Regions from separate parts of the Thauera chlorobenzoica genome, predicted to be linked through region 2. Evidence: predicted binding sites of a transcription regulator. Region 2 holds the regulator's gene; each other region holds the start of a gene.

The links. The regulator FNR, encoded in region 2, switches genes on or off when oxygen is low (the NO sensors DNR and NnrR bind a similar motif). The targets are predictions, from matches to a motif close to TTGANCTAGNTCAA.
Region 1: a site for FNR is predicted at 7,715-7,728, ahead of coxB (cytochrome c oxidase subunit II). Genes of this name have one in related genera too.
Region 3: a site for FNR is predicted at 2,167-2,180, ahead of Tchl_RS11365 (OmpW/AlkL family protein). Genes of this name have one in related genera too.

The regions. Positions count from the first base shown of each region.
Region 1 covers NZ_CP018839.1:666,853-676,574, forward strand. Annotated here, with positions in the region: gene Tchl_RS03285 (translocation/assembly module TamB domain-containing protein) at 1-2,828, shown strand, start outside; gene msrA (peptide-methionine (S)-S-oxide reductase MsrA) at 2,852-3,421, shown strand; gene Tchl_RS03295 (FKBP-type peptidyl-prolyl cis-trans isomerase) at 3,457-3,807, shown strand; gene recQ (DNA helicase RecQ) at 3,869-5,716, opposite strand; gene Tchl_RS03305 (Na/Pi symporter) at 5,837-7,072, opposite strand; gene Tchl_RS18255 (Na/Pi symporter) at 6,994-7,434, opposite strand; gene coxB (cytochrome c oxidase subunit II) at 7,811-8,641, shown strand; gene ctaD (cytochrome c oxidase subunit I) at 8,791-9,722, shown strand, end outside.
Region 2 covers NZ_CP018839.1:3,466,151-3,475,872, forward strand. Annotated here, with positions in the region: gene Tchl_RS16170 (heavy metal translocating P-type ATPase) at 1-2,239, opposite strand, end outside; partial or broken gene Tchl_RS16175 (MerR family transcriptional regulator) at 2,312-2,641, shown strand; gene Tchl_RS16180 (sulfite exporter TauE/SafE family protein) at 2,744-3,451, opposite strand; gene hemN (oxygen-independent coproporphyrinogen III oxidase) at 3,644-5,035, opposite strand; gene fnr (fumarate/nitrate reduction transcriptional regulator Fnr) at 5,175-5,915, shown strand; gene Tchl_RS16195 (SirB2 family protein) at 5,952-6,332, opposite strand; gene Tchl_RS16200 (Crp/Fnr family transcriptional regulator) at 6,425-7,108, shown strand; gene Tchl_RS16205 (MBL fold metallo-hydrolase RNA specificity domain-containing protein) at 7,258-8,667, opposite strand; gene Tchl_RS16210 (universal stress protein) at 8,795-9,238, shown strand; gene Tchl_RS16215 (hypothetical protein) at 9,314-9,550, opposite strand; gene Tchl_RS16220 (FixH family protein) at 9,603-9,722, opposite strand, start outside.
Region 3 covers NZ_CP018839.1:2,449,792-2,459,513, reverse strand. Annotated here, with positions in the region: gene Tchl_RS11375 (hypothetical protein) at 1-262, shown strand, start outside; gene recJ (single-stranded-DNA-specific exonuclease RecJ) at 259-1,971, shown strand; gene Tchl_RS11365 (OmpW/AlkL family protein) at 2,281-2,952, shown strand; gene sstT (serine/threonine transporter SstT) at 3,054-4,292, opposite strand; partial or broken gene Tchl_RS11355 (L-serine ammonia-lyase) at 4,435-5,385, opposite strand; gene Tchl_RS11350 (LysR substrate-binding domain-containing protein) at 5,403-6,341, shown strand; gene Tchl_RS11345 (TRAP transporter large permease) at 6,371-7,669, opposite strand; gene Tchl_RS11340 (TRAP transporter small permease) at 7,680-8,198, opposite strand; gene Tchl_RS11335 (TRAP transporter substrate-binding protein) at 8,259-9,248, opposite strand; gene Tchl_RS11330 (winged helix DNA-binding protein) at 9,420-9,722, shown strand, end outside.

The sequences.
Region 1 (9,722 bases), 940 kb from region 2:
ACTGGCGCCGCGAGGAGATCGCCCTCGATGCCCTCGACCTCCGCCTGGCGGGCGCGGGGCGGATCACCGGGCGGGTGGCCTGGCAACCGCCCGCGGCGGCTGGGGCGGTCGAGGGCGCAGGCGAGGGCGAGGGCGAGGGCGAGGGCGCGGCGTCGCCTGCGGCTTCCGGCACCCGCTCCGGCTCCGGCCGGATCGTGGCCGCACTCGCGCTCGCCGCCATCGACCCGCGCGCGCTGTCGAGCGCGGCGCCGTCCGCGCGCCTGAACCTCGACCTGGAGGCTGCCGCCGACCTGCCGGCGGCCGGTCTGCCGCAGGCGGCGGAGCTGCAGTTCCGCATCCACGACAGCACGCTCGACGGCCGCCCGCTCAGCGGTGACGGCCGCCTGCGCCTCGCCGGCGGACGCCTGCCGGAAGTGCGCCTCGCCGCCCGGCTGGCCGGCAACACCGTCGAAGCCGACGGTGCGCTCGGCGCCGCGGACGACCGCCTCGCGCTGCGCCTCGATGCGCCGGCGCTGGGCGCGCTCGGTTTCGGCCTCGCCGGGCGCGCCGGGGCCGAGGGGCGGGTGGGCGGCACGCTGGATGCGCCCAGTGGCGAGTTGCAGTTCTTCGGCGAAGCCCTCGTCCTGCCGGGCGTGCTGCGCCTGGCAGGGATCAACGGCAGCGTGCGCCTCGATGCCGGCGTCGACGGCCCCTTCGCCCTCGCCCTCGGCCTGTCCGCCCTCGGCCCCGCCGGCGCGGGGGAGGGTGGCCAGCCCCGGCCCGACTGGGTGGAGCATGCCCGCCTTGCCGTCGAAGGCACGCGCGCGCGCCACCGGCTCGAACTCGACGCCGCCGGCCCCGTCATGCCCAGCGCGGGTGGGGCCGGCGACACTGCCGACACCGTGCGTCTGGTGCTGGAGGGCGGCAGCGGCGATGGCGAGCGCCTGCGCTGGGCCGGCGAGCTTGCCGCGCTCGAACTGGCCGGGCGCTTCGCTGCCCGCCTCGCGGCTCCGGCCGCGCTCGAACTGGCCGCCGACCGCGTGGCGCTGGGCGCGGCCCGGATCGATGCCGGCGGCCGCGGCCGCATCCACCTGCTCGAGACGGCGTGGTCGCCGGCCGCAAGCGTGCTGCGCGGCGAGCTCAGCGGCCTGGTGCTGGCGCCGGAATCGAAACGTGCCGATGGCCGCCCGCGGCGCAATGCCGAGCCGCTGACCCTGGGCGCACGCTGGGACCTGAAAATGGGGCGCACGCTCGAGGGCGAGGCGCGCCTGTTTCGCGAATCGGGCGACCTCAGCGTCGAAGGCGAGATCCGCACCCGGCTCGGCCTGGAGCGGCTTGACGCCGTGCTCGCGGCGCGCGGTGAGCGCCTCGAGCTGGCGCTGGATGTGCGCGGCAGCGAACTCGGCCGCATCCACGGCGAAGCCGGGCTCAACGCCCGCCGCAGTGCCGACGGGGTGTGGAGCGTGCCGCCCGAGACCCCGGTCCGCGCTGCGGTCCGTCTCGACATGCCGTCGATCGCCTGGCTCGGCCGGCTCGCGCGTGAGAACGTCGACACCGCCGGCCGTATCGACGGCCGCTTCGACGTCGCCGGCACGCTCGCCGCGCCGCGCGCCAGCGGCACCCTCCAGGGCCGCGAGCTTGGCTTCACCCTGATCGACCAGGGCCTGATCCTGTCTGGCGGCGAGCTCGACCTCGACTTCGACGACGACCGCCTGCGCCTGACCCGGCTCGAATTCATCTCGCCCAACCGGGTGCGTCCGCGCGAGCGCCGCATCCCCTTCGAGCGCCTCACCGCCACCCCCGGCCGCTTCACCGCCCGCGGCGAGATCGCGCTCGACAGCGGTGCGGGCGACTTCCACTTCGAGGCCGAGCGCCTGCCCCTGCTGCAGCGCGACGACCGCTGGATGCTGCTGTCGGGCCGTGGCAGCGCGCGCAGCAGCTGGAGCTCGCTGGCGCTGGAGGCTGGCTTCGAGGCCGACGCCGGCTATCTCGAATTCGCCGAGTCGCCGCCGCCCAGCCTGTCCGACGACGTCGTCGTCCTCGGCCGCGAGCGGCCTGCCGAAGGCGGTGCCTTTGCCGTCACCGCCGATGTCCGCGTCGGCCTGGGTGATGCGCTCTACCTGTCGGCGCTGGGGCTGGAAACCCGGCTCGCCGGCGGGTTGCGCATCCGTCTGCAGCCCGAGCGCCCGCTGTCGGCGGTGGGGACGATCTCCACCGTCGGCGGCAGCTACCGCGGCTACGGCCAGCGCCTCGCGATCGAGCGCGGCACGGTCAACTTCCAGGGGCCGCTCGATGCCCCCGGGCTCGACATCGTCGCCCTGCGCAAGGGGCTGGCGGTGGAGGCCGGGCTCGCGGTCACCGGCAGCGCCCGGCGGCCGCAGGTGCGGCTGGTGTCCGAGCCCAATGTCCCCGACCCCGAAAAGCTGTCCTGGATCGTGCTCGGGCGCGCGCCCGATGCCGCTTCGGGCGCCGACCTCGGACTGCTGCTGCCGGCGGCCTCGGCCCTGCTCGGCGGCCCCGGCGGCGGCATGACCGAAGAACTGTCGCGCAGCCTGGGCTTCGATTCGTTCTCGATCGGCCAGGGCGAACTCACCAGCACCGCGCGCGCCGCGAGCAGCCGGGTCGTCGGCAGCGGCTCGACGATCGCCGCCGGCCCTTCGGTGAGCGGCCAGGTATTGAGCCTGGGCAAGCGTCTCGGGCCGGACCTGTTCCTGTCTTTCGAGCAGAGCCTGGGCGGGGCGGCGACCCTGGTTAAACTGAGCTACCAGCTGTCGCGCCGGGTGTCGGTGATCGCGCGCGGCGGCACCGACACCGCGCTCGATTTGAGCTACGGTTTTTCTTTCCGCTGAACCCACGCATGGAGTCCATCCCGATGAGCGAAACCCGGCAAGACCCCGTACTCGAAACCGCGATCCTCGGCGGTGGCTGCTTCTGGTGCCTGGAGGCGGTGTTCAAGGACGTCGAAGGCGTCGTCACCGTGGTCCCCGGTTACTGCGGCGGCCACCTCGAGCTACCCGACTACCGCCAGGTCTGCGCCGGCGGCACCGGTCACGCCGAAGTCGTGCGCATCGAGTTCGATCCGGCGCGGCGCAGCTACCGCGAGCTGCTCGAGATCTTCTTCGCGATCCACGATCCGACCAGCGTCGACCGCCAGGGCAACGACATCGGCCCGCAGTACCGCTCGGTGATTTTCGTCACCCGCGAGGAGCAGCTCCACACCGCGCTCGCGCTGATCGAGGAGATGGGCGAGCAGCGCCTGTTCCCGAAGGCGATCGCGACCCGGGTCGAGCCTGCGCCGAAGTTCTGGATGGCCGAGCCCGAGCACCACGACTACTATGCCGGCAACAGCGACCAGCCCTACTGCCAGTACGTGGTCGCGCCCAAGATCGCGAAGTTCCGCGAGCACTTTGCCGCCCGCCGCCGCGGCGAGCACAACAGGTAGAATCCTCCCCCTCGACCACCCCCAGGAGAACAGGCATGACCCAGACCACCACCACCACCGCCAGCGGCCTCGTCATCGAAGAGCTCGAGCTCGGCAGCGGCGACACCGCGGAAAAAGGCAAGATGGTCGCGGTGCATTACACCGGCTGGCTCACCGACGGGCGCAAGTTCGACTCCAGCAAGGACCGTAACGACCCCTTCCACTTCCCGCTCGGCGCCGGCCACGTCATCCGCGGCTGGGACGAAGGCGTGCAGGGCATGCAGGTCGGCGGCCGGCGCAAGCTGACCATTCCGCCCGAGCTGGGCTACGGCACCCGCGGCGCCGGCGGCGTGATTCCGCCCAACGCCACTCTGGTGTTCGAAGTCGAGCTGCTGAAGGTGCTGTAAGCCCCGCCGCCCGTCCGGCCCTGCCCGGCGGGCGTTCAGCGGGCGTCTTCAGTGGGCGTCTTCAGCCGGTTGTGGCGACGATCTCCAGGATCGCGTCGCCGTAGGCTTCGCGCTTGCGGTCGCCGATGCCGCTGATCCCGGCCAGTTCGCCCTGCGAGCGTGGCCGGGCGATCGCGATCTCGCGCAAGGTGGCGTCCTGGAACACCACGTAGGCGGGCACGTTGCGCTCTTTCGCAGTGGCCGCACGCCACGCCCGCAGGCGGTCGAAGAGCGTGGTCGGAATGCCGCCCGGGATGTCCATCGGGGTAGCGGCGCGCCGCCGGCTGCGCGAACGGCTGCGCTCGCGCTCCAGGCGCAGATGGAACCCGGTCTCGCCGCGCAGCAGCGGACGGGCGGCGTCGGTCAGGCGCAGCGCGTTGTAGCGCTCGTGGTCGACGGCGACCAGCTCGCGCGCCACCAGCTGGCGGAACACCGTGCGCCAGCGCTTCTCGTCGAGTTCGCTGCCGATGCCGAAGGTGGTGATGTCCTGGTGGCCGCGCTCGACCACCTTGTCGGTCAGTTCGCCGCGCAGCACGTCGATCAGGTGGCCGGCGCCGTAGCGCTGGCCGGTGCGATAGACGCAGCTCAAGGCCTTACGTGCGGCTTCGGTGGCGTCCCAGGTCTGCGGCGGGGAGAGGCAGTTGTCGCAGTTGCCGCAGGGGGCGGAGTCCTCGCCGAAGTAGGCGAGCAGGTGCTGGCGGCGGCAGGTCGTGGCCTCGACCAGGCCGACCAGCACCTCGAGGCGGTTGCGCGCCAGGCGCTTGAATTCCTCGCTCGCCTCCGATTCGTCGATCATCCGCCGCTGCTGGACCACGTCCTGCGCGCCCCACGCCATCCACGCCTGCGCCGCCAGGCCGTCGCGCCCGGCGCGGCCGGTTTCCTGGTAGTAGCCTTCGATCGAGCGCGGCAGGTCGAGATGGGCGACGAAGCGCACGTCGGGCTTGTCGATCCCCATGCCGAAGGCGATCGTCGCCACCATCACCAGGCCGTCCTCGCGCAGGAAGCGCGTCTGGTGCCCGGCGCGCAGCTCCTGCGTCATGCCGGCGTGGTAGGGCAGGGCGTTGACCCCATGCTCGCACAGCCACGCCGCGGTTTCCTCGACCTTGCGCCGCGACAGGCAATAGACGATGCCGGCCTGTCCCGGGCATTCCTCGCGGATGAAGGCGAGCAGCTGGCGGCGCGGGTCGTCCTTGTCGACGATGGTGTAGCGGATGTTCGGGCGGTCGAAGCTGGAGATGAAGCGGCGCGCGTGGGTGAGGTTCAGGCGCCGGGCGATTTCCTCGCGCGTCTGGCGGTCGGCGGTGGCGGTGAGGGCGATGCGCGGAATCGCCGGATAGCGCTCGGGCAGGATCGATAGCTGCAGGTACTCGGGGCGGAAGTCGTGCCCCCACTGCGACACGCAGTGTGCCTCGTCGATCGCGAACAGCGCCAGGCGGCCGGTGTCGCGCAGGTGGTCGAGCTGGTCGAGGAAGCGCGGCGTCATCAGGCGCTCGGGAGCGACGTAGAGGAGGTCGAGCTCGCCCACGTAGGCTGCGCGTTCGACCGCGCGCGCGGTGTCGGCGTCCTGGCTGGAATTGAGGAACGCGGCCCGCACCCCGGCTTCGACCAGCGCGCTGACCTGGTCCTGCATCAGCGCGATCAGCGGCGACACCACGATTGCGGTGCCTTCGCGCAGCAGCGCCGGAATCTGATAGCACAGCGACTTGCCGCCGCCGGTGGGCATCAGCACCAGGGCGTCGCTGCCGGCGGCGACGTGCTCGACGATCGCCTGCTGCTCGCCGCGGAAGGCGGAATAGCCGAAAACGTGGGCGAGGACTTGCTGGGCGCGGCCGCCGGTGGCCGGCGGCGGGGAGGGGGTGTCGGCAAACATGGACCGCATTCTAGCGCTGTCCCGGCGCATCCCGGCCGCTCCCGGGGCCGCCGAATGCGCCCGCCAGCGCCGCAGGAAATGTCATCCGCCTTGCTGACGAAGCATTTCGGCCATTCCCGCTCAGCTCTCGGGGTGCCCATTGCCGTCATCGACGGCGTTTGCCTGTGCCGCCTGCTGCGGGCTCAGGTCGCCGTCGAGCACCGCCAGCATGCGCGCGGCCTTGGCTACCTGCTCGGTGGCGCGCCGCTGCAGGCTGGCCAGGCGCAGCCAGTCCTGCATGGTGGCGATGTCGATGCGGGCGTGCGCGCCGTGCAGCAGCAGCGCTTCCTTGAGCGCCTGGTAGTGCGCTTCGACCTCTTCCAGCAGGACTTCCACCGCGGCGGCGCTGAATTCGCCGCGGCTCGCATCGGCGCTCGCGGCGAGCGCCGCCACCGCCTGGCGGAAGGTGGCGACGGCGGCGTCGAGTGCAGCGCCGGGCGCCGCGCCCAGCGTCGCGCCCAGGCTACCGGCCTGGCGCACGGCGGCGACGGCGCTCTCCTGGTATTGCAGCGTGCGCAGGCTGTGGGCGAGCGCTTCGACCAGCGCCGCGGGCAGGGTCGCGCCGCTGAGCTTGCCGATGTAGGCGGTGATCTCCGGGGCGAGGGCGTCCAGGGTCGATGCCTGGCGCTCGATCCAGGGCGCGTCCGGTGGAACCCGGGCGGCGGCGGTCAGCGCGGTGGTGGTGAAGGACTGGGTACGGCCCAGTTCCTGGCGCAGCGCATGCAGGGCGAGGTCGGGAACGGTCAGCGAAGGCGGGTCGAGGTGGCGGGGGCGGGCGATTTCCTCTTCCTGGCTGCGGAACCGGCGCGACAGCAAGCGCAGCATCGGCGCCGCCAGCGCCACCATCAGCAGCACGCCGAGGAGGTTGAACGCGGTGTGGAACATCGCCACCATCACCGCGGGCGTTGCCGGCTGCTCGAACCATGTGCGCAGCAGCCCGAGCAGGCCGATCAGCAGCGGCAGCATCAGCAGCGCGACGCTGCCGGTGACGAGGTTGAACATGACGTGGGCGGCGGCCAGGCGGCGGGCGCTGGAGGTGGCGCCGATCGCCGACAGGATGGCGGTCGAAGTGGTGCCGATGTTGGTGCCGATCACCATCGCGCAGGCCGCCTCCACCGACATCAGCCCGCCCTGCGCGGCGGTGATGATGAGTGCGATCACCGCGCCCGAGGCCTGCATCAGCACCGTCAGCACGGTGCCGATGGCGACCAGGGTCAGCCAGCCCGCCACCCCCGGCATCACGTAGTCCTGCAGGCTGATGGTTGCGCCGAAGCCGGAGAAGGCGTCCTTGAGCACGTCGATGCCGAGGAACAGCACGCCGAAGCCGGCCAGGGCCTGGCCCAGCGCACGCTGCGCGCGGCCAGCATCAGCACCGCGCCGACGCCGACGAAGGGCAGGGCGAAGGCGTCGATCCTGAAGCTGAAGCCGAGCGCCGCCACCAGCCAGGCGTTCATCGTGGTGCCGACGTTGGAGCCGAAGATCACCCACATCGCGTTCTTCAGCGACAGCAGGCCGGTGTTGACGAAGCCGATGCTGGCGACCGTCACCGCGGTCGATGACTGCACTGCCGCGGTCATCAGCATGCCCGCGGCGAGGCCGCGCGCCGGGGTCGCGGTGCCGCGCTCGAGCAGGGCGGGGAGCGCGCGGCCGGCGGCGAGCTTGAGGCCTTCGGTCAGCATGTGCATGCCGATCAGGAACAGGCCGATGCCCCCGGCGAGGGCGGCGGCGGCGTCGAAGGCGTCGACAGCGGCAAGGGGGAGGGCGGCGGGGTCCAGGGCAAGGCTCCAGGGGTGGCGTGCGACAAGGGTAATCCCGCCGCGGCCGATTGTGGAGCGGGGCGGTGGCGCAGCCGGAAAGACGGATATTGCGGCGCAGCAAACGAACCCATGGGAAAACCCCGAATCGCCCTGCCGAAGCCTTGCGGCTCGAGGCTGCTAGCAGATCGTGCGCTGCACGATATTGACTTTTATCAAAAAACCGTGTTGCGGCGATGTTTTTCGCTATGGCAACATCGTTGGCACCTGCCGAAAACGAAGCGGACTTGGGGGTGATGCCATGACATGTGCAGGCCGCACAGCAGGCTGGATCGCGATCACGGCCGCGACCGCGACACCGGCGCTCGCGCAGGATCTGCCCGCCCGCTACAACATCCCGGCGCCGGTCACGTCGATCGCCGCGCAGATTCACGACCTCCACACCCTGATGCTGGTGATCTGCCTGCTGATCTTCGTCGGCGTGTTCGGCGTGATGTTCTGGGCGGTGTTCCGCCACCGCAAGTCGCGCGGCGCGGTGGCGGCGAATTTCCACGAGAACACCGCGGTCGAGATCGCGTGGACGATCGTGCCGGTGCTGATCCTGCTCGGCATGGCGTGGCCGGCGACCAGGACCGTGATCGAGATGAAGGACACCTCCAACCCCGACCTCACGATCAAGGCCACCGGCTACCAGTGGAAGTGGGGCTACGACTACCTCCAGGGCGAGGGCGAAGGCATCCGCTTTCTTTCCAGCCTGGCTACGCCGCGCGCCCAGATCGAGGGCGCCGCGCCCAAGGGCGAGACCTATCTGCTGGAAGTCGACAACCCGCTGGTGGTGCCGGTCGGGAAGAAGATCCGCGTCCTGCTGACCGCCAACGACGTCATCCATTCGTGGTGGGTGCCGGCCTTCGGCGTCAAGCAGGACGCCATTCCCGGCTTCATCCGCGACACCTGGTTCCGCGCCGAGCGGGAAGGCGTGTTCCGTGGCAACTGTGCCGAGCTGTGCGGACGCGACCACGGCTTCATGCCGGTCGAAGTGCACGTGGTGTCGGCCGAGCGTTACCGCGCCTGGGTGCGGGAGCAGCGCGCCGTGCCGAGCGCGCTGGCGGACGCGGCGCGGGCGCCGCGATGAATCCGTCCCCGCCCGCCCCCGCCGCCATCCGACAGGAGGATTTCCGCATGGCCGCCGCCCCGCACGACCTGCCGCACGCCCCTCACGCCCCTCACGCCCCTCACGCCCCTCACGCCCCTCACGCCCCTCACGCCGGCCCCAGCGGCCTGATGCGCTGGATCACGACGACCAACCACAAGGACATCGGCACGATGTACCTGGTGTTCAGCTTCGTCATGTTCCTCTCCGGCGGGGTGATGGCGCTGACGATCCGCGCCGAGCTGTTCCAGCCCGGGCTGCAGGTGGTGCAGCCGGAGTTCTTCAACCAGCTCACCACCATGCACGGCCTGGTGATGGTGTTCGGCGCGATCATGCCGGCCTTCGTCGGCTTCGCCAACTGGCAGATCCCGCTGATGATCGGCGCCTCCGACATGGCCTTCGCGCGCATGAACAACTGGAGCTTCTGGCTGCTGCCGCCGGCGGCGATCCTGCTGCTCGCGTCCTTCTTCGTCCCCGGCGGCGCCACCGCCGCGGGGTGGACGCTGTACGCGCCGCTGTCGGTGCAGATGGGGATGGGGATGGACCTGGCGATCTTCGCCCTCCACATCCTGGGGGTGAGCTCGATCATGGGCGCGATCAACATCGTCGTCACCGTGCTCAACATGCGCGCCCCCGGGATGACCCTGATGAAAATGCCGCTGTTCTGCTGGACGTGGCTCATCACCGCCTACCTGCTGATCGCGGTGATGCCGGTGCTGGCCGGGGCGGTGACCATGATCCTGACCGACCGCCACTTCGGCACCCACTTCTTCAACGCCGCCGGCGGCGGCGACCCGGTGATGTACCAGCACATCTTCTGGTTCTTCGGCCATCCCGAGGTGTACATCATGATCCTGCCGGCGTTCGGCATCATCAGCCAGATCATCCCCGCCTTCGCGAGGAAGCCGCTGTTCGGCTACGCCTCGATGGTGTACGCCACCGCCTCGATCGCGATCCTGTCGTTCGCGGTGTGGGCCCACCACATGTTCGCCACCGGCATGCCCGCCGCCGGCCAGCTGTTCTTCATGTACGCGACGATGCTGATCGCGGTCCCCACCGGGGT
Region 2 (9,722 bases):
CCGCCAACGGAATGCCCAGGGCGTTATAGACGAAGGCGAAGAACAGGTTCTGGCGGATCTTGGACAGCGTGGCACGCGACAGGTCGATGGCATCGGCCACGCCGTGCAGGCTGTTGCGCACCAGGGTGATGTCGGCGGCTTCGACCGCGACGTCGGCACCGACCCCGATCGCGAACGAGACATCGGCCGCGGCCAGCGCCGGCGCATCGTTGATGCCGTCGCCGGCCATCCCGACCCGCAGCGGCGCCCGGCCCGAGCCGGCGCCGTCCGCCGCGTGGCCTGAGCGGAGCCCATCCCCGGCGCCCTCTCCGGTTTCGTTCCCCATTCCCGCGTCCAGCACCTGACCGCTGCGCAGCGCATCCACCACCGCCGCCTTGTCCCCCGGCAGCACGCCGGCACGCCACTCGGCGATGCCGGTCTGGTGGGCGATCGCCGCGGCAGTGGCCGGATGATCCCCGGTCAGCATTACCACCCGCACCCCCTTCGCCTGCAGGCGCGCCACCGCCGCGGCGGAGTCCACGCGCACGCGGTCGGCCACGCCGAGCAGGCCGACGAAGACCCCATCGACCGCGACCGCGACCAGGGTCCGGCCGCCGGCGGCCAGTGCCTCGCAGGCACCGTCAGGCAGGGCCACCCCGCGCCCGGCGAGAAAGCGCGGCGCCCCCAGCAGCACGGCACGGGATGCACCATCCACCCCGACCCGGCCTTCGACCCCCATGCCGCCCACCGCCCGCACCGCCTCCGCCGCGGGCAGGGCCGCGCCTTCGGCCTTCGCCGCCGCCACCACCGCGGCGGCAATCGGGTGGGCGCTGCCCTGCTCCAGCGCCGCCGCCACCCCCAGCAGGCGCGCGCGCGTCCACCCCGCGACCGGGTCCACGTCGCTGAGCGCGGGCTGGCCTTCGGTCAGGGTGCCGGTCTTGTCCACCGCGAGCACGGCGATGCGCTCGGCCAGTTCCAGCGCCTCGGCGTTCTTCACCAGCATCCCGGCGCGCGCGCCCTGGCCGGTGCCGACCATGATCGCGGTCGGGGTAGCGAGGCCGAGCGCGCACGGGCAGGCGATCACCAGCACCGCGACGGCATTGATCAGGGCCTGCTGAAAGTCGCCACCGGCGGCATACCAGGCGGCGAAGGTCAGCAGCGCGATCCCCACCACCACCGGCACGAACACCGCCGAGATGCGGTCGGCGAGGCGCTGCACCGGCGCCTTCGAGCCCTGGGCCTGCTCGACCAGGCGGATGATGCCGGCGAGCAGGGTGTGCGCGCCGACCCCGGTGGCGCGGCAGCGCAGCAGGCCGTTGCCGTTGATCGTGGCGGCGAACACGGTGTCGCCGGCGCGCTTGTCGATCGGCAGGCTCTCGCCGGTGAGCATCGCTTCGCTCACCGCCGACTCACCGCGCTCGACGATGCCGTCGACCGGCACCGCGTCGCCCGGGCGCAGCACGAAGGCGTCGCCCGGGCGCAGGGACTCGACCGGAACCTCGACCACTTCGCCGTCGCGCTCGATGCGCGCCATCTTCGGCTGCAGCCGCAGCAGGGCGTCGAGCGCCGCGGTGGTGCGCGCCTTGGCACGCGCCTCGAGCAGCTTGCCGAGCAGCACGAGGGTAATGATCATCGCCGAGGCCTCGAAATAGACGTGCAGATCGTGGCGACCGGCAAGGGTCACGAACACGCTGTAGGCGTAGGCCGCACTGGTGCCGAGCACGACCAGCACATCCATGTTCGCCCCCCCGCCCTTCACCGCCGCCCACGCGCCACGGTAGAAGCGCGCCCCGATCCAGAACTGCACCGGCGTGGCGAGCAGCAGCTGCAGTCCGCGCGGGACGAAGTCGTGGTGGATCTCGCCCCCCGGCCACAAACCGAACATCGCCGGCATCTGCGCCGCCAGGGGCAGGGTGAGTAGTGCGGCGATCCAGAAATGCCTGAACTCGACGCGCCACACGGCGTGCTGGCGGGCGCGCTCGGCCTCGCGCTCGAGCCGGCGGGCGTCGCTCGCGCCGAAGCCGGCACGCTCGACCGCGGCGATCGCCTGCTCCAGGCTCAGGGCGCCAGGGGCGAAGCGCAGGATGGCGCGTTCGGTGGCGAGGTTGACCGCGGCCTGAACCCCGGGCAGGCGGTTGAGCACCTTTTCCAGCCGGCTCGAGCAGGCGGCACAGGTCATCCCGGTGATGGCCAGTTCCAGGGAATCAGCGGCCGGCACCGGCGTGGCGTGCGGCGGCAGGTTCAGCGTGGCGTGCGACATGGCGGCCCCTCTTGCGCGGATGATCGATGACGCGCAGTGTAAACCCCGTACCGAAGTACGGAGTCAACATCCATGGACCAGAATGTCGCACCGACGTTCACCATCGGCACCCTGGCCAGGGCCGCCGGGGTCGGCGTCGAGACCATCCGCTACTATCAGCGCCGCGGCCTGCTCGCCGAGCCGGCCCCCGCGCGCGGCGCCTACCGTGCCTACGGCACGGCCGAACTCGCCCGCCTGCGGGCGATCCGCCGCGCCCAGCAGCTCGGTTTCTCGCTCGAGGAAATCGACGGCCTGCTGGCGCTCAACGCCGACACCGACCGTGAGCGCGCCCGCGCCGCCGCCCAGGCCAAGATCGGGCTGATCGAAGCCCGCATCCGCCAGCTGCAGGAGATGCGCGACGCGCTCGCCGAACTGGTGCAGTGCTGCCGCCACAGCGACGCCGCTACCCCCTGCCCGATCCTGCGCGCACTGTCAGGGGACCATGTGTCAGCCGCTGCGGCAGGCTCACAGGCAGACAATACCGCGCCACAGAGCGCCACCGAGGGTGGGCGCGTGGTACAGGCCGAACAGGCCGAAGCCGAGCACGAGCAGGCCGGAAGCCAGGCGCACCTTGCTGCTGCGGGTGAACGCGCGGAACTTCAGGAACAGCATCCCCGCCAGCAGCAGGTTGGGCAGCGTGCCCAGGCCGAACGCCAGCATCAGCCCGGCACCGCGCGCGCCTGAGCCGCTCACCAGGGCGGTGGCGAGGATCGAGTAGGTGAGCCCGCAGGGGATGAAGCCCCACAGCAGCCCAAGGGGCAAGGCCTGCCGCACCGAACGCGCCGGCAGGAAGCGGCGGGTGGCGGGCTTGATCTGCCGCCACACGACATGGCCGGCGCGCTCGAGCGGAGCCAGCGGGCGGGTGAAGCCGGTGAGGTAGAGGCCGAGCGCGACCAGCATCAGGTTCGCCAGCACGTACAGCGTCATCTGTACCGGCAGCATACCGTCGTAGACCATGCCGACCGACCCGAGCGCGCCGACCAGCCCGCCCAGCACCGTATAGGTGGCGATGCGGCCGAGGTTGTAGGCCAGATGCAGCGACCATTGCGGCTTGCTGCCCGGCGAGCGCAGCTGCAGGGTGAGGGCGCCGACGATGCCGCCGCACATCGACACGCAATGCGTGCCGCCGAGCAGGCCGATCAGAAAGACAGCGAAATAGCCGGTATCGGGCATGGCACACGGGGCATGGGGCAGGCGTCTCAGGGATGGCTGAAGCGGCATTTTACGCCGCAGTGCAGCATCCTGCCCGCCCGATTTCGCTTCGCTGAAGCGGCGGAATCAACGCCCCGCAACCGCTGCTTCCGCCCCGCATGACCGGCCCGTGTCGGCCGCCTGCCGCCCCGGCAGTCGATGCGAAGGGCGGGGTCAGATCACCCGCGAGTAGCGTGCGCGCTCGCGGTCGGCGCGCAGGTAGCGGTCGAACACCATCGCGATGCCACGCACCAGCAGGCGACCGGCCGGCTGTACGGTGATCCAGTCGCCCTCGATCTTCACCAGCCCGGCCTTTTCCATTTCCTTCAGGTCGGCGAGCTCTTCGGCGAAGTAATCGCGGAAATCGACCAGATGGGCGATCTCGATCGACTGCATCGACAGCTCGAAGTGGCACATCAGCGCCTGGATGATCGAACGCCGCAGCAGATCGTCGGCAGTCAGCTCGATGCCGCGCAGCACCGGCAGCTCGTCGCGGTCGAGGGCGTCGTAATACTCGTCCAGGGTCTTGACGTTCTGCGCATAAACCGGGCCGATCTTGCCGATCGCCGACACCCCGAAGGCGAGCAGATCGCACTCGGCCTGCGTCGAATAGCCCTGGAAGTTGCGGTGCAGGCGGCCCTGGCGCTGGGCCACGGTGAGTTCGTCATCGGGCTTGGCGAAGTGGTCCATGCCGATGTAGACGTAGCCCGCTTCGGTGAGGCGGCGGATGCCCAGCTGCAGCAGCTGCAGCTTGGTGTCGGCGCTGGGCATGTCGCTGGAATGGATGCGGCGCTGCGGCTTGAACAGCCCGGGCAGGTGGGCGTAGCTGTAGAGCGAAATGCGATCGGGCGAGATCTGCAGCACCTGCTCGAGGCTGCGGTTGAAACTGATCACGTTCTGCTTGGGCAGGCCGTAGATCAGGTCCATGCTGACCGACTTGAACCCGGTCTGGCGCGCGGCATCGATGACGAGCTGGGTTTCCTCGAAACTTTGCACACGGTTGACCGCCCGCTGCACATCCTCGGCGAAATCCTGCACGCCGACACTCATGCGGTTGAAGCCGAGCTCGGCGAGCAGCTTGACGGTATCGAAATCGACCTTGCGCGGATCGACTTCGATCGAGTATTCGCCGTTGGGCACCAGGGTGAAATGCTCGCGCACCGAAGCCATCAGCTCGCGCATCTCGTCGTGCGAGAGGAAGGTCGGGGTGCCTCCACCCAGGTGAAGCTGCGTCACCTGCCGGCTGCCCTCAAGGCAGGCAGCCTGCATTTCGATTTCTTTAGCCAGGTATTTCAGATACTTGGCAGAACGACCGTGATCCTTGGTGATGATCTTGTTGCAGGCGCAGTAGTAGCAGATCGTGTTGCAGAACGGGATGTGGAAGTATAATGAAAGCGGTCTGCTTACCCCGCCGATGGCCCGTTTTGCCAGCCAGGCCTTCAGTGCGTCGGCGTTGAAGGCCTCGACGAAGCGGTCCGCTGTCGGGTAAGAGGTATACCGCGGCCCGTTGATATCGAATCTACGGATCAGTTGCGGATCGAAGAGGAGTTCGTTCTGGCTTTTCATGATCTAGCTGCTGCTGTGTGTGACGAACAATGGCAGAACGCCTGATTTTTTTGGTTGACGTGGGTCAACGGGTGTGGAATGCCGGGCGCCCGGGGTCTCCATCGGGGTCATTTGTCGGGGAGGCCGGATTATCGTGCAGATGAGGGCGACAGTGCCAATTACCGTAAGCGGACTCAAGTCTGCCTGTTCGCAGTGCAATCTGGTGGAGCTGTGCCTGCCTTTCGGGCTGTCCAACAGCGAGCTGAACCGCCTCGACGAGCTCGTCGGTGCGCGACGCAAGATCAAGCGCCAGCACAACCTTTACCACGCGGGTGACCCGTTCGAGGCGATCTACGCCATCCGTGCCGGCTCGTTCAAGACCGATGTGCTGCTCGAAGACGGCCGCGAGCAGGTCACCGGCTTCCAGATGACCGGCGAGATCCTCGGCCTGGACGGGATCAGCACCGAGGTCCATTCCTGCAATTCGGTCGCGCTCGAAGACAGCGAAGTCTGCGTGATCCCTTACGACAAGCTCGAGCAGATGTCGCACGAGGTCGAAGGGCTGCAGCTGCAGTTCCACAAGGTGATGAGCCGCGAGATCGTGCGCGATCACGGGGTGATGATGCTGCTCGGCTCAATGCGGGCCGAGGAGCGCCTGGCGGCCTTCCTGCTGAACATGTCGCAGCGGTTCACCGCGCGCGGCTTCTCCGCCCAGGAGTTCAACCTGCGCATGACGCGGGAAGAGATCGGCTCCTACCTCGGTCTGAAACTGGAAACGGTGTCGCGCGCGTTCTCGCGTTTCCAGGACGAAGGCCTGATCGCCGTGCAGCAAAAGCACGTCCGCCTGCTCGAGCCGGCACGGCTGAAGAGCCTCATCCAGCACCAGCCAGGCGCGCGCTGAGCGCTGCCGGCGGGGAGGTTTTCCCGCCGCCCGGACTCAGGCGAAGAACCCCGCCATGTTCTTGGTGATGGCGATCGACACGATCCAGGCATACACCAGCAGCGCACCGACGAAGGCGGTGGTCCGCACCGCCGGCGTTCTGCCGCGCTTGAGCGCCACGGTGCCCAGGAGGATGTAGGCGATCAGCCCGAAGACTTTCGCCGTGACCCAGTCGGCCGCAAACGGGTATTGCCCGATCATGATCGCGAGGCTGATCGCACTGAGCAGCAACAGGCTGTCGACAACGTGGGGCAGCACCCGGGTCAATGGCCGCTGAAGCAGCGGGCTGCCGGTAAACATCCACAGCCCGCGGAGCAGAAAGCCCGTTGCGCTGAGTACGACGCAGGTCACATGAAGATGCTTGATTGTGTAGTACATCCGTCCCCTTTCAACGAAAGAAACCCGAGCTCCGGTGCGAGTCCGCGCCCCGGCCTCGATTAAAATTGCGCCTCGATACGGAGAGCCCGCCGATGCCCCCCCATGCCCCGCTCGACATACCCGCCCTGCTCAGACGCATCCCGCTGTTCAGCGAACTGTCCGACACCGACATCGAGCGCGTTTCGCGCTACACCCGCGAACGCCACGTCTCGCGCGGCGAAGTGCTGTTTCAGCGCGGAGACCAGCCGCACGGCTTCTACTTCGTGGTGTCGGGCCAGGTCAAGCTGGCCTTCTCGTCGTCCCAAGGGACCGAGAAGGTCGTCGAAATCATCGGCCCGATGCAAAGTTTCGGCGAGGCGGTGATGTTCATGAACCACCCCTACCCGGTGTTTTCCGAAGCCCTTGCCGATACCGTGCTGGTGCATGTCAGCCAGGCGGTGGTCAGCGAGATGATCGAACAGGATGCGACCTTTGCCAGCAAGCTCCTTGCCGGCCTGTCGATCCGGCTCCACGGCCTGATCCAGGACGTCGAAACCTATTCGCTGCGCTCGAGCATGCAGCGCGTGATCGGCTATCTGCTCCAGGTCGCCGACAGTGACGAACCCTGCGAAATTTCGCTGCCGACGAGCAAGCAGGTGATTGCGTCCCGCCTCAACCTCACCCCTGAAACCCTGTCGCGTATCTTTCACGACCTCAGCGAAGTCGGCCTGATCAGTGTGCAGGGCAAGCGCATCACCTTGCACGACCCTGCCCGCCTGGCGCGTTACAACGCCTGAGCGCGAAACCTCACCCACCGGCCGGCGCTGCGCCCGGCTTCTTGCCGCGCGCGCGTGCAGGAGCGACGGCGACTCCCCCGCTTCCACGCTGCGCCCGCTGCAGTACCCTTCATCGCTCATCGCGGCGCCCCCTCCACCCGGTGAGGCGATCAACCCAGAAGGTAGGGGACGAGCGGCTCGGCCACCGTGAGGGCGGGCCAGCCAAGCTCGTGTTCGGCAGCGACGGCGAACGCCGCCGCCGCTTCGGCCTCGCCATGCACGATGAAAGTCCTGCGCGGCGCCGCCTCAAAATGGCGCAACCAGTTCAGCAGCGCAGGCTGGTCGGCGTGCGCCGACAGACCGCCGATGGTGTGGATGCGCGCCTGCACCGTGATGCGCTCGCCGAACAGGCTGACCTGGCGTGCGCCATCGACCAGACGCCGCCCCAAGGTGCCCGCCGCCTGGAAGCCGGTGATGACAATCGCGCATTCGCGGCGGCCGAGGTTGTAGCGCAGATGGTGCCTGATGCGCCCGGCGTCGCACATCCCGCTGGCCGAGATGATCACCAGCCCGCCACCGACGCTGTTGAGTGCCATCGACTCCTCGACGTCCTGGACGAAACGCAGCCGGAAGCGGTCCGTGTTGCGCTGTGTCCAGGCGTACAACTCGCGAGTCTCGTCGTCCCACAGGTCGGCATGACGAACCGTCAACTGGGTCGCCGCGGCGGCCATCGGCGAGTCGACCACGACATCGAGCCGCTCGATGCGCCCCGAGCGCACGAGTTCGGCAAGCACGAACAGCATTTCCTGGGTGCGGCCGACGGCAAAGGCCGGGATGATGACATTGCCGCCAGCCTGCTGCAGGGTATGGCGCAAAATGGCGGCGAGTTCGACGCATGTAGCATCGAAGGAGCGGTGGGCGCGATTTCCGTAGGTGGACTCGATGCACAGGTAGTCGGCGCGGCGAATCGGGGTCGGGTCGTGGAGCACCGGACGCATCGGCTGGCCGAGGTCGCCGGACACGACCAGGCTGCGGGTATGCCCCCCGACGTCGATCTCGATCTCGATCACGGCGGAGCCCAGGATATGCCCGGCATCGCGAAAACGGCAGCGCACCCCTGGCCCCGGCTCGTACGGCGTATCGTAGGAAACCGCACGCAAGCGCCCCAGGCTGCTCCGCGCCTGCTCCACGGTATACAGTGGGGTCGGCTCCACCCTGCGTCGGGCCTTGCGCGCACGGGCGTTGCGCAAGGCCCATTCGGCCTCTTTTTCCTGGATGTGGGCCGAGTCCATCAGCATGACGCCGAGCAGATCGACAGTGGCCGCGGTAGCGTAGATGCAGCGCTTGTAGCCGAGCGCCACCAGCCGGGGTACCAGCCCGCTGTGATCGAGGTGGGCGTGGGTGAGGAGGACGAAATCGATCCCTCGCAGGTCGAAATCGAGGGCTTGCCGATTCTTGCGATCGGCCTCGCGCCCGCCCTGGAACAGACCGCAATCGACGAGGAAGCTCCCGCCCTCATGGTCTACCCGCAGGCAGGAACCGGTGACCTCGCCGGCTGCCCCATAAAAAGTGAGTTTCATGTCCGCACCTCTGTTGGAAGGGACTGTGCGGCAGTCGATCGTATGCGTGTTTGATCCTCGTCAATCATTGCAAACCGCTGCCCGTCGCTATAATCGAAGCACCAACAACCCAATGGGACGCCTCGCCATGTTCAAGCATATCCTCGTACCGACGGATGGATCCGCCCTCTCCGAAGCCACGGCCGCTCGCGCCGTATCCTTCGCCAAGGAGGCGGGAGCGAGAATCACCTTCTTTTACGCGCAGCCCGACTTTCCGATGCCGATCTACGGCGAAGGTGCCCTGATCGATCCCACCACTCCGGAGCAGTTCGCCAAGTCGGCCGCCGCCGAAGCGGAGGGCATCCTCTCGAAGGCAAAACAGGCGGCCGATGCCGCAGGCGTCTCGGCCGACACCGACACCCTGGTCAATGAAGTCCCTTACGAGGCCATCATCGACGCCGCGGACCGCCACGGCTGCGACCTGATCTTCATGGCCTCGCACGGGCGCCGCGGCATCGCCGGCCTGCTGCTCGGCAGCGAAACGCAGAAAGTGCTCACCCACAGCAAGACCCCGGTTCTGGTCTGCCGCTGACCAGCCGGCACCCACAGCGCAGGGCGGAATGGCTCCGGCACGGGGCGATTCCGCCCTGTTTTCGATGCCGGCGGGCTATCGTTTGCGGTTGATCTGGCGCGCAGAGCGCTGCAGGAAGACCGTGCCCAGGCTCGAGGCCGCGCAGACCAGCCAGAAGCAGAAGAAGGCGATCGAATAGGTCGCGACCGGCCCGAAGTCGACGGGTTCGCCGAACAGGTAAAGCGTGCGGGGATCGATCACGAGAAAAAAAACCGCTTCAGCGATGGCCGCAACCAGGAATGAGGGCCACAGCACCTGTATCCACTTTTGCATCGGACCTCCCTCTCGTCGTTTGCGTCATCCCGGCGTGCTCGCACCGCGGAAGTCACGCATCCGGAGCAATCGTGATTGCCGACTCGGTCGGCAGGTAGGCCGATCCGCTCATGCGCCAGTGCTGCGCCTCGTCTTCGATCACGAACAGCCAGCGTCCCGTGGCCAGGGTTTT
Region 3 (9,722 bases), 1.0 Mb from region 2:
CGTCGACAGCTGGCGTGCCGGCCTCGAGACGCTCGAGCGCGACTGGTTCGCTCCCCTTGCCGCAGCCCTGGGCCGTGGCGGTATCGATGTGCTGCACCTGAGCGCGCCGGGCGACCACGGCACCCTGGAACTCGACGTGCGCGCCCGCGACCGCTGGAAATTCTGGTGCAAGCCCCATGCCTTCGGCGCCCTGCTCAAGACCCTAGCCCCGCTCCCCGACCCGCCGCTTTCCGGCGCAGCCTCCGCCCCCGCCTCCCGATGAGCCTCACCCTCCGCATCCAGCCCCGCGCCGTGCCACAGCGTGCCTTCGACCGCCTCGCCGACGCCGGCCTGCATCCGCTGCTCGCCCGCCTCTACGCCGCGCGCGGCATCACCCGCGCCGACGAACTCGACACCGCGCTGAAGAACCTGCTGCCGCCCGAGGCCCTCAGAGGCACCCGCGAAGCGGCGCAGCTGCTCGCCGACGCCATCGAGGCCGGCGCGCGCCTGGTCATCGTCGCCGATTACGACTGCGACGGCGCCACCGCCTGCGCGGTGGGCATGCGCGCGCTGCGCGCCTTCGGCGCCGACGTGCACTACCTGGTGCCCGACCGCATCACCCTTGGCTACGGCCTCACGCCGGCGATGGTGGAGATTGCCGCGCGGCTCGAGCCCGACGTGCTCATCACCGTCGACAACGGCATCGCCAGCGTCGAAGGCATCGCCGCCGCGCGCGCCCACGGCATGGCCACGGTGATCACCGACCACCACCTCCCCGGCGACGTCCTCCCCGAGGCCGACGTCATCGTCAATCCGAACCAGCCCGGCTGCGACTTCCCGAGCAAGGCGCTGGCCGGCGTCGGCGCGATGTTCTACACCATGCTCGCGCTGCGCGCCGAGCTGCGCGAGCGCGGGGCGTTTGCCGGCGGCAAGGAGCCCAACCTCGCCGCGCTGCTCGACCTGGTCGCGCTCGGCACTGTCGCCGACGTCGTCAAGCTCGACCGCAACAACCGCATCCTCGTCGCCCAGGGCCTCGCGCGCATGCGCGCCGGCCGTCTGCAGCCCGGCATCCGCGCCCTGTTCGCGCTCGCCGGGCGCGACCCGGCGCGCGCCAGCACGACCGACCTCGGCTTCATGATCGGCCCGCGCCTGAACGCCGCCGGGCGGCTGTCGGACATGAGCCTGGGGATCGAATGCCTGGTCACCGACGACCCCGGGCGGGCGATGAACATCGCCCAGGAGCTCGACCGCCTCAACCGCGAGCGCCGCACGATCGAAGCCGGCATGCAGGAAGAGGCGCTCGCGCGGCTGGCCGGCTTCGACGCTGATGCGGGTGCCGGTGGCCGCGCCACGATCGCGCTGTTCGAGCCCGACTGGCACCAGGGCGTGATCGGCATCGTTGCCGGCCGCATCAAGGAACGCCTGCACCGGCCGACGATCGCCTTCGCCCGCGCCGCCGACGGCGAGCTCAAGGGTTCCGGGCGCTCGATTCCCGGCCTCCACCTGCGCGACGCGCTCGACCTGGTGACCAAGCGCCACCCCGACCTCATCCTGCGTTTCGGTGGCCACGCCATGGCCGCCGGACTGAGCATCCGCGAGAGCGAGCTGGCGAACTTCGACGCCGCCTTCGAGGAGGTCGTCGGCGAGCTGATCGCCCCCGCCGACCTGCAGCGCCGCGTCGACACCGACGGCAACCTCGAGTCCGGCTATTTCGCCCTCGATGCGGTGCGCATGCTGGAAGCGGAAATCTGGGGCCAGGACTTCCCTGCCCCACTGTTCGACGATGTTTTCCGCGTCGAGCGCCAGCGCCTGCTCAAGAACCGTCACCTGAAGCTCGAGCTGTCGCGCAACGGCATCCGCCATGAGGCGATCCGCTTCAACCACGCCGACGGCGCCGCCGCCCAGATCCACGCCGCCTACAAGCTCGGCATCAACGAGTACAACGGCGTCAGCAGCGTGCAGCTGCTGCTGGAGCACTTCGAGCCGGCCTGAACGCACCACGGCGCCGCAACGGCGCCCTGCATCGCGCGCTCGCCTCCGCATTCCCCGTATCCACCTCCCGGCCGGCCATCTCATGGCCCGCCGGGTTTCGCCCGTTTTTCCATCACATTGCGTCGCAGCATGACTAAAAATCAGTCATTGCAGCAAAAAACATCGAAACATGATGCACTGCAAAATGTTTATTTGTTGATCCAGATCAATGTTTGACGCCATTGAACATTGATTTGGATCAAATCCAGACTTTCCTGACGTCATAGCATCAGCGGGACCGAATTTTTTCACCCGCTCAGGAAGTCCGAAATGAAAACAGGCGCCCTTCTCTCTTCTGCCCTTGCGCTCACCCTCGCCAGCCCGCTCGCGATGGCGTACCAGGAAGGCGATTTCATCGTGCGCACCGGCGCCGCGGTGGTCGCCCCGCAGGACGACAGCTCTGCCGTCCAGGTCAACGCCAGTGCGGTGCCCGGCAGCAAGGCGACGATCGACAACAACACCCAGCTCGGCCTGACCCTGAGCTACATGCTGACCGATCACGTCGGCATCGAGCTGCTCGCGGCCACCCCATTCAAGCACCAGGTCAAGGTCTCCGGCATCGCCCCCGGCATCGACGGCAGGCTGGCCGAGTTCAGGCATCTGCCGCCGACCCTGTCGCTGCAGTATTTCCCGCTGGCGCCGGACTCGAAGTGGCAGCCCTACATCGGCGCCGGGATCAACTACACCCGGTTTTTCGACGAAGACTTCAGCCGCGCACAGCACGCCAACGGCTTTTCCAGCCTGGAACTGGACGCGTCCTGGGGTCTGTCGCTGCAGCTCGGCACCGACTACATGATCACCGACCGGGTGATGGTCAACGCCGCGCTGTGGTACGTGGACATCGACACCACTGCCACCGCCAGGCTCGGCACCGACAAGGTCGCGGTCGATGTCGATGTCGCCCCGTGGGTGTTCATGGTCGGTCTCGGCTACCGCTTCTAAGCGCTGCGCCGCAGGAGTGGCGGCGGTTCAGGCCGCCAGCGCCTCCGGCAGGCACCGGCGTAGTTGCCGCTGGCGAAGTGTTGACTCGCTTGCATGAGGGCTCAGGCACGATCCAGGTTCAGCGCCTCGCCGGTCGCCGCGGCACTGGCGGCGGCGGTGAACAGCACGTCGGTCGAGGAGTTGAGCGCGGTCTCGGCCGAGTCCTGCACCACGCTGATGACGAAGCCGATCGCCACCACCTGCATCGCCACGTCGGCCTCGATGCCGAACAGCGCGGTCGCCATCGGGATCAACAGCAGCGAACCTCCGGCCACGCCCGACACACCGGCGGCGGCGAGCGAGGACACGATGCACAGCAGCAGCGCGGTGGGGAAGTCGACCGGGATGCCGAGGGTGTGGGCGGCGGCCAGCGTCATCACCGAGATCGTGATCGCGGCGCCGGCCATGTTGATGGTGGCACCGAGCGGGATCGAGATCGCGTAGGTGTCCTCGTGCAGGCCCAGACGACGGCACAGCTCGAGGTTGATCGGGATGTTGGCCGCCGAGCTGCGGGTGAAGAAGGCGGTGACGCCGCTCTCGCGCAGGCAGGCAAACACCAGCGGATAGGGATTGGTGCGCAGCTTCCAGAACACGAACAGCGGATTGACCACCAGCGCGACGAAGAGCATGCAGCCGACGATCATCAGCAGCAGCTGCCCATAGCCGAGCAGCGCATCGAGGCCGGCTTCGCCCAGGGTCGCAGCGACCAGGCCGAAGATGCCGAGCGGGGCGAAGCGGATCACCACATGCACGATCTGCGACACCGCACCGGCGAGGTCGTTGAGGACCTTGCGCGTACCTTCACCGGCGTGGCGCAGCGCGATGCCCAGCCCGATCGCCCACGCCAGGATGCCGATGAAGTTGGCTTCCATCAGCGCCTTGACCGGATTCGAGACCGCGCTCAGCAACAGGTTTTTGAGCACGATCAGGATGCCGCCCGGCGGGGTGCCGGAGGCCGCCGGCGCGTCGAGCACCAGCGTGGTGGGAAAGGCGAAGCTGGCGAGCACCGCGACCAGCGCGGCGGCGAAGGTGCCGAGCAGGTAGAGGACCAGCACCGGGCGGATGTGGGTGGGCTGGCCGTGCTTGTGGTTGGCGATCGCCGCCGCCACCAGCACGAACACCAGGATCGGCGCCACCGCCTTCAGCGCGGCGATGAAGAGATCGCCAAGCAGGGCGACCGACTCGGTCGCGCCGGGCGCAATCAGCGCCAGGGCGACGCCGAGGACCAGACCGATGGCGATCTGGGAGATGAGGCTCATGCGCAGCACGCGCTGGAAAACCGTGGGGGTGGCGGTGGTCATCGGGGGGTCTCCTCGTGGATGACGTTGTGGTCAGGGATGCCGGGGCGGGGGTCGTCCCGGCGCGGCGGAGATGCGCCGCGCACGGGCCGAGGTGAAGCGGCTGCGCTGAATCGGTGGGGGGTCGTGTTCCATCAGGCCGCGCTCAGCACTCCGGGAAGCTGACCGCGAGGCCGCCGCGCGAGGTTTCCTTGTACTTGTCGAGCATGTCGCGGCCGGTGTCGCGCATGGTGCGAATCACCTGGTCGAGCGACACCGTGTGCGCGCCGTCGCCGCGCAGGGCGAGCTGGGCGGCGTTGATCGCCTTGATCGAAGCCATCGCGTTGCGCTCGATGCAGGGCACCTGCACCAGCCCGCCGACCGGGTCGCAGGTCAGGCCGAGGTTGTGCTCGAGGCCGATCTCGGCAGCGTTCTCGACCTGCTCGGGGGTGGCGCCGAGCACCTCGGCGAGGCCGGCCGCCGCCATCGCGCAGGCCGAGCCGACTTCGCCCTGGCAGCCGACCTCGGCGCCGGAGATCGAGGCGTTCTTCTTGCACAGCACGCCGACCGCGGCGGCGGCGAGGAGGAAATTTTCCACGTCGCGCTCGTCGCTGCCGGGCATGAACTTCATGTAGTAGTGCAGCACCGCCGGGATGATGCCGGCCGCACCGTTGGTCGGTGCGGTGACGACGCGGCCGCCGCCGGCGTTCTCTTCGTTGACCGCGAGCGCATAGAGATTGACCCAGTCGAGCGCCGTCATCGAGTCGCTGATCATGTTACCTCCGCGGGCCTGCCCGCTGAGCTTGCGATACAGCGCGGGCGCGCGCCGGCGCACGTTGAGCCCGCCGGGGAGCACGCCCTCGTGGCCGACGCCGCGCGCCACACAGGCACGCATCACCTCCCAGATGCGCAGCAGCGCGGCGCGCGTCTGGGCCTCGCTGCGCCAGGCGGATTCGTTGGCGAGCATCAGCTCGCTGATGCGCAGGCGATGGCGGCGGCACTGGGCGAGCAGCTCGGCGCCGGTGTCGAAGGGATAGGGCACGGCGAGCTCGGCCTCGGTCGAGGCGCCCGACTGCGCCTGCGCCGCGTCGACGACGAAGCCGCCGCCGACCGAGTACGAGCGCACCTTCCCAGATCCACACCCGGCTGCGCGTCTTCCTCGCCGTCGCGCGCCACCTGTCCTTCACCCGTGCAGGCGAGGAACTGAACATCACCACCGGCGCGGTCAGCCAGCAGATCAAGCTACTCGAGGACTGGCTCGGCCAGCGCCTGTTCCGCCGCCTGCCGCGCCGCCTCGAGCTCACCGACGCGGGCAATCGCCTGCTCGCCGCGGTCGATCCGGCCTATGCCGCGGTCGAGCTGGCGATCGGCCGCCTGCGCGGCGGCGCGCTCAGCGGGGTGGTGCGGGTGCGCACCCTGCCCTCCTTCCTTGCCACCTGGCTGGTGCCGCGGCTGCCGCGGCTGATGCGGCGCTTTCCGCAGATCGAACTCCAGGTGGTGGCCGAGGACAGCACCTATTCGCTGCGCGACGGCGAGTTCGACCTCGCGATCGACCTCAACGACGGCAGCTATCCCGGCTTCCAGAGCGCTGTGCTGCTGGAGGAGGAGATCTTCCCGGTATGCTCGCCGCTCCTGCTCGAGGGGCGGCCGCCGCTGCAGACCCCCGACGACCTCGCCCACTACCCGCTGCTGCACGACATGACCGCCTGGCGCGGCAGCCCGCCCTATGCCGAGTGGGAGCGCTATCTGAAGGCGATCGGTGCGCCCCAGGTCGAGGTGCGGCGCGGCTACATGTTCAACCGCAACCACATCACCATGCAGTGCGCGATCGCCGGCATGGGGGTGGCGATCGCGCGCCGCACGCTGATCACCGACGAACTCGACAGCGGCCGCCTGGTGGCGCCCTTCGCGCAGTCGGTGTGCACCGGCAAGCGCTACTGCGTCATCCACTCCGCCGGCGCGCTCGCCGACCCGCGCGTGGCTACGGTGCACGACTGGCTGGTGGCCGAGGCGCGCGCGGCGGAGCTCGCCGCGCAACCGATCGAAAATCCCCCGCTCGCGCGCGGCGACTGAAGCCTGCCGGCCGCGGGCACGAGGGCTCATCAACCGATCATGTGCCCCGGCAGCCAGGTCACCAGGCCGGGGAACAGGTAGAGCAGCACCACCGCCAGCACCATCAGCAGGAAATAGGGCAGCGCATAGCGTGCGATCACCGCCATGTCGCGCCCGGTGAGGCCCTGCAGCACGAAGAGGTTGAAGCCCACCGGCGGGGTCACCTGCGCCATCTCCACCACCACCACGACGAAGATGCCGAACCACAGCGGGTCGATCCCGGCGGCCTGGATGGTCGGCATCAGCACCGCCATCGTCAGCACCACGATCGAGATGCCGTCGAGGAAGCAGCCGAGCAGCACGTAGAAGATCGCCAGCGCCACCAGCAGCATCGCCGGGCTGAGGCCGAGGGCGCCGATCCACCCGGCGAGGTGGCGCGGCAGGCCGATGTAGCCCATCGCCAGGGTCAGGAAGGCCGAGCCGGCGAGGATCAGCGCGATCATGCAGTACAGCCGGGTGGCACCCAGCAACGCGGCAAGGAAGCTCGCGCGGTTCAGGGTGCGCTGGCTGGCGGCGATGATCAGGCTGCCGATCACGCCGATCGCCGCCGCCTCGGTGGCGGTGGCGATGCCGCTGTAGATCGAGCCGAGCACGCCGCCGATGAGCAGGATCACCGGGATCAGGTTCTTCGAGGCGACGAGCTTCTCGACGAAGCTGGTCTTCAGGTCGGCGGCGGGGATCTTGCCCGGGTTCAGCAGCGACCACACCACCACCCAGCCCATGAACAGCGTCGCCAGCAGGATGCCCGGCAGCACGCCACCGATGAACAGCTTGGAGATCGACACGTCGGCCGCCACGCCATACACGATCATGATGATCGAGGGCGGGATCAGCAGGCCGAGCGTGCCGGCACCGGCCAGGGTACCGAGCGCCATCGATTCGGGATAGCCGCGGCGCTCGAGCTCGGGCAGCGCGATCTTGCCGATGGTGGCGCAGGTCGCCGCCGACGAGCCTGACACCGCGGCGAACAGCGTGCAGCCGATGATGTTGGTGTGGAGCAGGCGGCCCGGCAGGCGCTCGAGCCAGGGCGACAGGCCCTTGAACATGTCCTCGGACAGTTTGGTGCGGAACAGGATCTCACCCATCCACAGGAACAGCGGCAGCGCCGTCAGGGTCCAGCTCGAGCCGTGGCTCCAGATCGCCACCGCCATGCCGTCGCCGGGCGCACGCGGGGTGAAGCCGAGCATGCCGAGGATGCCGATCGCCATCAGCGCCAGCCCGATCCACAGGCCGCCGGCGAGCAGCGCCAGCATCAGGCCGATCAGTACGGCCGCAATCATCAGTTCCATGGCGCGCTCCTCATTCCATGCGCGCGGCTTCGCCGCTGGCGTGTGCGAGTCGCGTCGGTTCGCACCCCAGGGTGGTCATCACCAGGTCGTCGATGAGCGCAACGAGCAGCACCACCGAACCGAACGCCATCGTCAGTTGCGGAATCCACAGCGGCGTGGCATCCACGCCCTGCGAGATGTCCTCGAATTCGTGCGACTGCAGCACCAGCCGGATCGAGTAGAACGCCAGCGTCGCCGCCACCGCGGTGCCGGCTGCGAGCGAAAACCACTCCAGCGCCGCACGCAGGCGCGGTCCCACACGCTCGAGCACCAGACCGACGCGGATGTGCTCGCCGTGCTTGAAGGTGTAGGCGAGCGCGAGAAAGCCGCAGGCCGCCATCGCATAGCCGGCGTAGTCGTCGGTGCCCGGCAGGTAGATGCCGAGCGGCCGGGTCACGACGCCGGAGGTGACCAGCACCAGCGTGGCCACCATGCCGACCGCGGCGAGGCCTCCGGACAGGCGGTACAGCGAATCGAGGAACGCTCTCATGGGCATTTCTCCTGAACAGAGTAATGGCCCCGCCGCTGACGGGGCCGATGCATCAGCCGATTACTTGAGCTTGCGATAGGCGTCGAGGATCGCCTGACCGTCGGGACCGGCCTTCCCGACCCACTCGGCGGCCATCTTCTCGCCGACCTTGAGCAGTTCGGCCTGCAGCGCCGCCGGCGCGGGCTGGACCTTCATTCCATTGGCTTTGAGCTGGTCGATGTACCAGGCGGTCTTCTCTTCCGAGACCTTCCAGCCGCGCTCCTCGGCGGCGGCGGCGGCCTTGAGCAGGGCGTCGCGGGCGGGCTGGTCGAGCGCATCGAAGGCCTTCTTCGACACGAACACGATGTTCTTCGGCAGCCAGGCCTGGATGTCGTAGTAGTGGGAGAGCTGCTCCCAGCTCTTGGTGTCGTAGCCGGTGGCCGAGGAGGTCAGGTTGGCCGACACGACGCCGGTCGACAGCGCCTGGGTGAGGTCGGCGGCCTGCACGGTCACCGGCTGCCCCCCCATCAGCTCGATCATGCGCGCCACGGTCGGGCTGTAGGAGCGGATCTTCATGCCCTTGATGTCGCCGATCGTGTTGAGCTCGGTCTTGGCGTACAGCCCCTGCGGCGGCCACGCCACCGAGTAGAGGACCTTGAGGCCGTTCTTCGCCAGGCGCGCTTCGACCGCCGCCTTGGAGGCCTGCCACAGCTTCTTCGAGTCCTCGTAGCCGGTCGCCAGGAAGGGCACGGTGTCGAGCGCGTAGAGCGCGTCCTCGTTGGCCAGGCCAGAGATGATCAGCTCGCCGATCTGCGCCTGGCCGGCCTGCACCGCGCGCTTGATCTCGTTGGCCTTGAACAGCGAGCCGTTGGGATGGACGGTGATCTTGAGCTTGCCGCCGGTGGCCTCATCGACCTCCCTGGCGAACTGCTGGATGTTCTCGGTATGGAAGTTGCTGGCCGGGTAAGGCGTGGGCATGTCCCAGGCAGTCTGGGCATGGGCGGCAGCGGCGACGCCCAGACCGACCAGGGAAGTGGTGATCACCTTGACGAAGGGATGCGGGAAGCGCATGGCGAGTACTCCTGATTGAGGAGGGCGGGAGGCCCGGAACGCAGGTTGGCGAGCGGCGACCGGTCTGCGATAAGTCACCGTTATTGCACGATAGAGATTTTGTGGTTATCTTGTCAACAAAACGTAGATGTTTTTTCATCGAAACGTATTCGAAAACACCTGGAGGCTTCCATGAGCGACAGCGGACCCATCGTTTCTTCACAGCACCTCGTCTCACCGAAGTCTCCCCAGGTGTCCGAGTTCGAGTTCGGCCTGATCATCGCCTGGCACGCCTTCGCGCGCTGGATGATGCGTTGCATGACCGCCGCCGGGGTCAAGGACATGACCCCGATCGACGTCCTGGTGCTGCACCACGTCGCCCACCGCGACACCGAGAAACGCCTCGCCGACATCGGCTTCGTGCTCAATGTGGAAGACACCCACGTCGTCTCCTATTCGCTGCGCAAGCTCGGCGGGCTCGGACTGGTGCAGAGC